4 regions of the Chromohalobacter sp. HP20-39 genome follow, and region 4 is predicted to be linked to each of the others. Evidence: predicted binding sites of a transcription regulator. Region 4 holds the regulator's gene; each other region holds the start of a gene.
The links. Region 4 encodes sigma-54, which starts transcription at its own class of promoters, with help from an activator protein. Its sites were predicted from a motif close to TGGCACNNNNNTTGCTNT; they were not measured.

Region 1 (2,201 bases), on a different contig from region 4:
CAGTAAGGCCAGCGGCAGACTCGTGCCCTGCACGAGCGCGGCACTCACGCGAGGGATGAGGAAGCGTGGATGCCGCACGGCGCTGGAGGTGTACAGACAATGCCGCTGATGCCGGCGCTGCCGATGCCACCAGGCTCCCAGGCGACGCGGGGCTGCGTGGTCGATCAGCAATGGTGCGTCTTGCCAGTAGAGATGTGCATGGCAACGCCACAGACGGACCAGGATGTCCAGATCGGCGCCTGCCTCGAGGCGCGGGTCATGGCCGCCGAGGCGCTCGTACCATTCGCGGGTGATAGCCAACTGGCCGGTGGGCCAGTCCCAGGGATGATCGTCAAAGCCACGTTGCGTACGGCTGAGATACCAACTGGCGAGCGGCGGCGCTAGCGGGGCGGCCGGGTAGCGGGCGCAGACGATGGCATCGGCGGCCTGGTGGCTAAAGGTGCGTGCCAGCCCTGACAGCCATTGCTCGGGTACCTCGAGCGCGGCATCCAAAAATACCAACACATCGCCATTGAGGTAGGCGGCGCCATGGTGGCGCAGTGCTCCCTGTCCATGTTGGGGCAGCACGGCGAAGCGGACCTGGCGCTGCGTCAGCAGGCATTGAGTGGGCGCATCCAGTGTGGTGAGCTGAACCAGCGTTTCGGTATGCCCGCTGAAGCCCGCGATGCTGCGTGTCAGGGCGCTCAGGCAGCGCTCCAGGTGCTGGGGGGCATGGCTGGCGTCTATTAGCAGGCTGTAAGTACGCATCGCTGAGTGTGCCTTGGGATCAGAGCCCGTATCGGGGGAGCTACCCCACAGACTGCGGGGTGGCGCGAACCCTGGCAATCATCGCCACGGCTGGTTTTTCTACCGCCATCCTGATGACGGATTTACGCGGATTCAGCCCATTGGAGGCGAGGTTCAGTCATCGGAAGAGGCTTGAGTATGGTGATGCACCAAATTGGTTCATGAAGGGGGTGAGCTGCACCTTGCTGGGGCGTCGTCGGCATTTCTGCACTTATATGTGGCGCGTCTAACGCTAAAGTGGTGCTGATGGGTGCCCGAGGAAGGTCTATTTTTTATTGTAGGATCATGCGTTTACCGAGGGTGCACTGAGATGGCCCAATGATTGGCATGCCTTCTGCATTGAAAAACGTAAATCGCATACCCGTGGGCAGCCGCTGGCGGGCATGCTACAAACGACGCTGAACACGCAAGCAAACGACTCGAGCCGTGGGCTCATAGTGGAGGAAATCATGTCCGAGAAGACCCTCGCCCTGATCGAAGAACACGATATCAAGTGGGTGGATCTGCGCTTTACCGATACCAAGGGCAAGGAGCAGCACGTCACGATCCCGGCCAGCGCCGTCGACGACGAGTTCTTTGAGGACGGCCAGATGTTCGATGGCTCCTCCATCTCCGGTTGGAAAGGCATCAACGAGTCCGACATGATCCTGCGTCCGGAAGATGGCAGCGGTTATCTCGACCCGTTCACCGAAGACGCCACGTTGGTGCTGCGCTGCGATATCATCGAGCCGGCCACTATGCAGGGTTATGAGCGTGATCCGCGCTCCATCGCCAAGCGCGCCGAGGCGTATCTCAAGTCCACCGGCCTGGGCGATACCGCTTTCTTCGGGCCGGAGCCGGAATTCTTCATCTTCGACGAAGTGCACTGGAACGCCGATATCCAGGGCGCGATGTACAAGATCACCTCCGAGGAAGGCGCCTGGGCGACCGATTCCACCAATGTGGAAGGCGGCAACTTGGGGCACCGTCCGCGCGTCAAGGGTGGCTATTTCCCGGTGCCGCCGGTGGACAGCTTCCACGACATCCGTAGCGCGATGTGCAACACCCTGGAAGCCATCGGTCAGTCGGTCGAGGTGCATCACCACGAAGTCGCCAACGCGGGCCAGAACGAGATCGGTGTCAAGTTCAACACCTTGGTCAAGAAGGCCGACGAAGTTCAGGAAATGAAGTACGTGATCCACAACGTGGCCCACGCGTACGGCAAGACCGCGACCTTCATGCCCAAGCCGCTGGTCGGTGACAACGGCTCCGGCATGCACGTGCACCAGTCTTTCTGGAAAGACGGCGCCAACATGTTTGCCGGTGACGAGTACGCCGGGTTGTCCGAGACTGCGCTGTACTACATCGGCGGCATCATCAAGCATGCGCGTGCCTTGAACGCCTTCACCAATGCCTCGACCAACTCCTACAAGCGT
Region 2 (2,201 bases), on a different contig from region 4:
GCACGACCATGGCCAGACGCCAGCCGAGCGCCTCGTTGACGCCGAGCATCAGGACGCCGGCGAAGATCAGCGGCATGAGGATCTGCGTGGTGCCGCCACCCAGGTTTCCCCAGCCCGCCGTGGTGGCGTTGGCGGTGCCGACCACGTTGGGCGCGAACATCACCGAGGTGTGGTACTGGGTGATGACGAAGGAGGCGCCGATCGCGCCAATGGCCAGCCGTGCCAGCAGGAAGGTTTCGAAGTTGTCGGCGAGGCCGATTAGCATCACCGGCAGGGAACCGAGGCACAACAGCCAGGTGTACGCCTTGCGGGGGCCGATTTTGTCGCAGAGAAGCCCGATCACTAGGCGTACCAGGACAGTGATGGCGACCGAGGCAATGATGGTATTACCGATCTGGGTCTTGCTCAGGTCGAGGTCTTCACGCACGACGGCCATCAAGGGGGCGATGCCGAACCAGCCGAAAAAGCAGACGTGGAACGCGAACCACGACATGTGGAAGACACGCATCTGCGGTGTCTTGAGGCTGAAAAGCCGTATCTTGTTGGCTTTGTTGCGGATTTCCATGGCTCATCCTCTAACGTTGGAGTAGCGGAGATCGAACGCGACATCGGCGACCTTCGTCGTGAAGGGCCGGGTCTTGGGGTTCGACGCACTCGTACTCACTTGGCGAGCCTGGTCCACGTCCTGATGTCTCATGAAAAGCAAGAGGTGTGCCAATGAAGCGTGATGTCGTCAAAGGCGTTTTCTGGGGGCGGGTGTCGCGTCTTTGGGCATGCTTTTGGTGCGCCATGAGAGGCGGTCGCACCGTTGTGATGCATCGAAATCGCACCGCCAATGTGCAAGCGCCGTGTGACGTGGCCCGTCAAGGGGCACGTCCTGGCATGTAACCTGCATTGAAAGTCGACAAGCACCCAGCAGAGGAAAGCGCATGACCGTCAAGGTGCTGATCGTGGATGCGCGGCAGGAACGCTCGCGGGCGCTGGAACGAGCGCTGCATGAGGCGGGGTTCGACGTGGTGACACGTGCCGACGAGCATGACGATCTCTACGCCATCATGATGCGCGTCAAGCCGGATGCGGTGATCATTGATGCGGCGCTGCCCAGTCGCGATACCCTGGAGCACATGGGGCAACTGGGTCGCCGCTTTCCCAAGCCGATGATCATGCTTGCCGAGGAAGAAACGCCGAATTTGACGCGCGAAGCGACGAGTGTGGGCGTCAGCGCCTATGTGGTCGAGGACGTGCAGCCGGCGCTGGTGCGTTCGATGGTCAATGTGGCGATTGCCAGCTTCGAAGCGCATCGCGCCCTTAAGGGCGAACTGACCAAGACACAGACCACGCTGGCGCAGCGGCGCACTATCGAGCGCGCCAAGAGCCGATTGATGGAAACGCATGCGTTCAGCGAAGACGCCGCCTATCAGTGGCTACGCAAGCACGCCATGAATCGTCGCTTGACCATTCACGAGGTGGCTCAGGCCGTCTTGGCCAGCGACGATTCCGAGTCGTAGGAGACAATGATGAATGACCCCCAAGCGTCTCGAGACGAGTGGCCCTCGCCCGAGCGCGATACGCTGATCCTGGGCATGTTACCACTCAACGATGCCGCGCCGTTGGTGGTCGCGCGTGAGTGTGGCTTTTTCGCGGCGCATGGGTTGGATGTGACGCTGCAAGTGGAATCGTCGTGGGCCGGTTTACGGGATGCTATGCAGCTTGGGCTCCTCGATGGCGCGCAGATGTTGCCGCTGATGCCGCTGGCCTCGACATTGGGGCTCGATGGACGCCCTACGCCGATGCTCTCGGCGCTGACGCTGAGTCTCGGTGGTAATGCCATCACCGTATCCAATGCGCTGTATGCCAGCATGCGCTCGGCGGATCCCGATGCCATGGCGCGGACGCCGATATCAGCCCGCGCCTTGGGAGCTGTGGTGCGTCAACGACGTGTCGCGGGCGAACCGGCGTTGCGTTTCGCCAGCGTGTATCCGTTTTCCTCGCACCACTATCAATTGCGTTACTGGCTGGCGGAAGGCGGCGTCGATCCCGATCGCGATCTCGATCTGCGCGTAGTGCCCCCGCCCTTGGTGGCGAAGCAACTCGAGGCTGGTTGGCTGGATGGTTACTGTGTCGGCGAGCCCTGGAATACACTCGCGGCACGTCGTGAAAGCGGCCGCGTGCTGATCGGCAGTCATGACATCTGGCAGCAC
Region 3 (2,201 bases), on a different contig from region 4:
CGCACCGCCTCGCCAGCGGCTCGCAAGGCGTGCACCTCGGCGTGAGGTTCACCCGCACGTGCATGATAGCCCTCCCCGACGATGCGCCCATGACGTACCACCACGCAGCCGACACGCGGGTTGGGATGGGTGGTATAGCACCCTCGCCCGGCGAGCTTCAGCGCGTGGGCCATGCACGCCTCGTGAGATAGCGCCGACGCGGCATTCTGTGTCATGGGTCGCTCCGTGAGTACTTCGAATCGGTACGTGCCGAGGTCAGCGCTGATCGTTATCGTCGGGCACGAAGCTGGGCTCTTGCGCCAGACGGTCGATTTCGGCGCGAAACTCGTCGAGATCCTGGAAGCGCCGGTAGACGGAGGCGAAGCGGATGTAAGCGACCTGGTCGAGCCGTTTCAGCGAGCGCATGACCTCCTCGCCGATTTCGCGCGCTTCCAATTCACGCTCGCCACGGGCGCGCAGGCGCTGACGAATACGCTCGACCGCTGCCTCGATGGATTCAGCGCTGACCGGGCGTTTCTCCAAGGCCCGCAGCATGCCGGCACGCAGCTTGCGTTCGTCGAAGGTTTCGCGCGAGCCATCGCCCTTGATCACGCGGGGCATGACCAGTTCCGCCGTCTCGTAGGTGGTGAAGCGTTCGCCGCAGTCATTGCACTGGCGGCGCCGACGCACCTGGTCCCCCTCGGCCACGAGGCGCGAATCGGTCACCTTGGTGTCGTACTTTCCACAAAAGGGGCAGTGCATCGTGGCGCGTCCGCAGTTGAATATCGAGAATGAGTCGTGGTCATCGAGATTGCCTGACATTGTAGCCTTTCCCCGCGTCGCGCGGAAACTCGCTTGCGCGCTGCCGTCAGGCCGACCAAGCTCATGATGCGGCTTGCGTTTCCGCGCTCGCCAAGCATGCTTTACAAGGAATCGCCTAGGAGATAAGCCAATGGGCATCATCGCATGGATCGTCTTCGGCCTGCTGGCCGGCATCGTCGCCAAACTGATCATGCCGGGGCGCGACCCCGGTGGCATGATCATCACCATGATCATCGGGATCCTCGGGGCCATCGTCGGGGGATGGGTCGGTACCGCGCTGGGATTCGGCTCGGTGGATGGCTTCAACCTCGGCAGTTTCGTCATTGCAGTGCTCGGCGCCATCATCCTGCTGGGGCTATACCGCATCGTGAAGAAATGACCTTTGCCGCGTCCGTACACGCCGGCCATCGCCGGCGTGTCGGGCATGGCACGACTCCTGCAACAGCAATGACAATGTCGACGTGCGAGCCACCGATTCTCACGAGGACCCTCGATGCCCCACCCCATCTCCCAAGCCCCACAGACCGAACTCGATGAAGCCGCTTTCACCGCACGCGCCAAGGCGCGTCTGGACGACATCTACGGGCCACGTGCCGATGAAGTGCTGCGCCGTCTGCTGCGCCTGATATCGCACCAACGTGGTGCCATCCCCGAACGCTCGCGTCCATTATGGAGCGAGCGCGACCAGTTACTCATCACCTACGGCGATCTCCTGCTCGATGGCGAGCGACCGCCACTGCAAGTGCTCGACGAGTTTCTCGAGACACGCCTTGCAGATACCTTCAGTGGCGTTCACGTGCTGCCTTTCTTTCCCTGGAGCAGCGACGATGGCTTCTCGGTGATTCATTATCGCGAGGTCAACCCGGCGCTGGGCGACTGGGAAGACATTCGTCGTCTGACACGCCACGGCGATTTGATGGTCGACCTGGTCATCAATCACGTCTCCCGAGAGTCACTGTGGTTCGTCGACTACCTGGCCGGCACCCAGCCCGGGCGTGACTACTTCATCGAAATGGACCCGAGCACCGACCTGTCGCAGGTCACCCGGCCACGCAGCTCGCCACTGCTGGTACCGGTTTCCACCCGCCGTGGGACACGCTATCTGTGGGCGACCTTCTCCGAAGACCAGATCGATCTCAACTTCGCCAATCCCGATGTACTCATCGAGTTCATCGGCATCATGCTCTACTACGTGGAGCAAGGCGCGCGCATCATCCGTCTCGACGCCATTGCCTATCTATGGAAGGAAGTCGGCACCTCGTGCATCCACCTGCCGGAAACTCACGCCGTGGTAAGGCTGCTGCGCGCCGTACTCGACCATCTCGCCCCCGGCACGCTGCTGATCACCGAAACCAACGTGCCGCACCGCGAGAACATGAGCTACTTCGGCCTCGAACACC
Region 4 (2,201 bases):
CCCGCGCCCTGGCCACCGAACCCGCTTTCATCTTGCTCGACGAACCCTTTGCCGGGGTTGATCCGATTTCCGTCGGCGAGATAAAGAGCATCATTCGCCAACTCCGCGATCGTGATATCGGCGTCTTGATCACCGACCACAACGTCCGCGAAACCCTGGATATCTGTGATAACGCCTATATCGTCGGCGACGGACAGATCATCGCCGAGGGGCATGCCGACGCCATCCTCGCCAACCAGAAAGTACGCGACGTCTATCTCGGCCATGAGTTCCGACTGTAAGCGCAAGCTACTGGAACCGCCCTGCGCTTATATAAATGGCACGATTGTTGCTTCCGTTCTTGCAAGTGACGTCGTCGCGGGATAACGTACGGGCACCGTTTCAGGAAGCGACGACCGATTCTCCATGTCCATGAAACCTACGCTGCAGCTTCGCGTCGGCACCCAGCTGACGATGACGCCTCAATTACAGCAAGCCATCCAGCTCTTGCAACTCTCGACGCTGGACTTGCGCCAGGAGATTCAGCAAGCGCTCGACTCCAACCCCATGCTGGAACTCGAAGAGAACTTCGACGAACGCGAGGTCAGCGAATCCCAGCAGGAGGATGACTGGACGGACGACATCCCTGAGAGCCTGTCGCTGGATAGCGAATGGAGCGACACCTATCAAGATGCCGGCTCCTCGCTGACGGGCGGAGGCGGTAGTAGCGAGGAAGGACCCGACATAGAGCGCAATACCGCGCATACCAGCCTGCATGACCACCTGGCTTGGCAACTCGCCATGGCCGACATGACACCGCAAGACCGCGATATCGCCGAGAGCCTGATCGATGCCGTGGGTGCCGACGGCTATCTCACCCTCTCTCTCGACGAACTGGTCGAGGGCCTTCGCGGCCAAGGCCTTTCCGGGCTCAAGACCAGCGATGTCGAACACGTCATGATGCGCGTGCAGCAGTTCGATCCCACCGGTGTCGGTGCCCGCGATCTGCGCGAGTGCCTATTGTTGCAGCTCGGTGCTCTACCCGAGGACATGCCGCTGCTGACCCAGGCCAAACGCCTGGTACGCCAGTTCCTCGAGGCACTGGCCGGCAACGATCGCAAGTTGCTCAAGCGGCGCCTGCGCCTCGACGAGGAGGAACTCGATCATGTCATCGCGCTGGTTCGCACGCTCGATCCACGGCCCGGCCTCGCCTTCGAGGACAGCAGCAACGACTATGTCATCCCCGACCTGATCGCACGCCGCGTTCGACAGGACTGGCGCATCGAGCTCAATCCCGAGGCGCTCCCCCGGGTACGCATCCAGCCGGATTACGCCGCGCTCATCAAGCGCGCCGACAAGAGCGATGACAATACCTTTCTCAAGCAACATCTGCAGGAAGCCAAATGGTTGCTCAAGAGCCTCTCGAGCCGTAACGACACCTTGCTGCGCGTGGGACGGGAGATCATGGCGCGCCAGCTCGATTTCCTGGAACACGGCGAGGAAGCAATGAAACCACTGATCCTGGCCGATATCGCCAGCGCAGTGGATATGCATGAATCGACCATCTCCCGCGTGACCACGCAGAAATTCATTCATACCCCACGTGGCGTCCTGGAGCTTAAATACTTCTTTTCCAGCCACGTCGGTGGTCAAGGCGAAACCGATGCTCATTCCAGCACGGCAATCCGCGCGCGGCTGAAAAAATTGATCGGTGACGAGCCGCCACGCAAGCCTCTATCCGACAGCAAGCTCGTCGACCTGCTGGCCCAGGACGGGATTCAGGTCGCACGACGCACCGTCGCCAAGTACCGTGAAGCGATGGGCATTCCTTCTTCCAGTGAGCGCAAACGACTCGCCTGATGGAGGGCGAGTTGCACGCACTTACCACGCTGCGTAGACTCGCCGCGACCTTTGTCAGCCAACGCCTGCTCAGGGCTATGCAGCGCTCTAAAAAGGGTTACAATCGAAGAGCCAACCGATGGAATAGGAGCGTGCCATGCAAGCCAATATCACCGGTCATCACATCGAACTGACCGATGCTCTACGCGACTACGTCAATGAAAAGCTCGCGCGTCTGGAACGCCATTACGACAACATCACTACCGTCCAAGTCACGTTATCCATCGAGAAAGAACGTCACTTGGCCGCATGCACGCTTCATGCCGCGGGTGCGGATCTTCACGCCGATGCTCAAAGCGACGACATGTACGCCGCTATCGACG

Region 1: the regulator sigma-54 is predicted to act here: its motif matches at 1,110-1,127, upstream of glnA (glutamate--ammonia ligase).
Region 2: the regulator sigma-54 is predicted to act here: its motif matches at 879-896, upstream of RVY79_RS10805 (ANTAR domain-containing response regulator).
Region 3: the regulator sigma-54 is predicted to act here: its motif matches at 1,227-1,244, upstream of RVY79_RS00790 (sugar phosphorylase).

The regions. Positions count from the first base shown of each region.
Region 1 covers NZ_JAWHTP010000002.1:121,141-123,341, reverse strand. Annotated here, with positions in the region: gene RVY79_RS04120 (glycosyltransferase) at 1-747, opposite strand, end outside; gene glnA (glutamate--ammonia ligase) at 1,236-2,201, shown strand, end outside.
Region 2 covers NZ_JAWHTP010000004.1:286,451-288,651, forward strand. Annotated here, with positions in the region: gene RVY79_RS10800 (MFS transporter) at 1-565, opposite strand, end outside; gene RVY79_RS10805 (ANTAR domain-containing response regulator) at 930-1,508, shown strand; gene RVY79_RS10810 (CmpA/NrtA family ABC transporter substrate-binding protein) at 1,518-2,201, shown strand, end outside.
Region 3 covers NZ_JAWHTP010000001.1:166,683-168,883, forward strand. Annotated here, with positions in the region: gene ribD (bifunctional diaminohydroxyphosphoribosylaminopyrimidine deaminase/5-amino-6-(5-phosphoribosylamino)uracil reductase RibD) at 1-215, opposite strand, end outside; gene nrdR (transcriptional regulator NrdR) at 256-741, opposite strand; gene RVY79_RS00785 (GlsB/YeaQ/YmgE family stress response membrane protein) at 932-1,180, shown strand; gene RVY79_RS00790 (sugar phosphorylase) at 1,295-2,201, shown strand, end outside.
Region 4 covers NZ_JAWHTP010000003.1:217,227-219,427, reverse strand. Annotated here, with positions in the region: gene lptB (LPS export ABC transporter ATP-binding protein) at 1-281, shown strand, start outside; gene RVY79_RS07605 (RNA polymerase factor sigma-54) at 406-1,839, shown strand; gene hpf (ribosome hibernation-promoting factor, HPF/YfiA family) at 1,976-2,201, shown strand, end outside.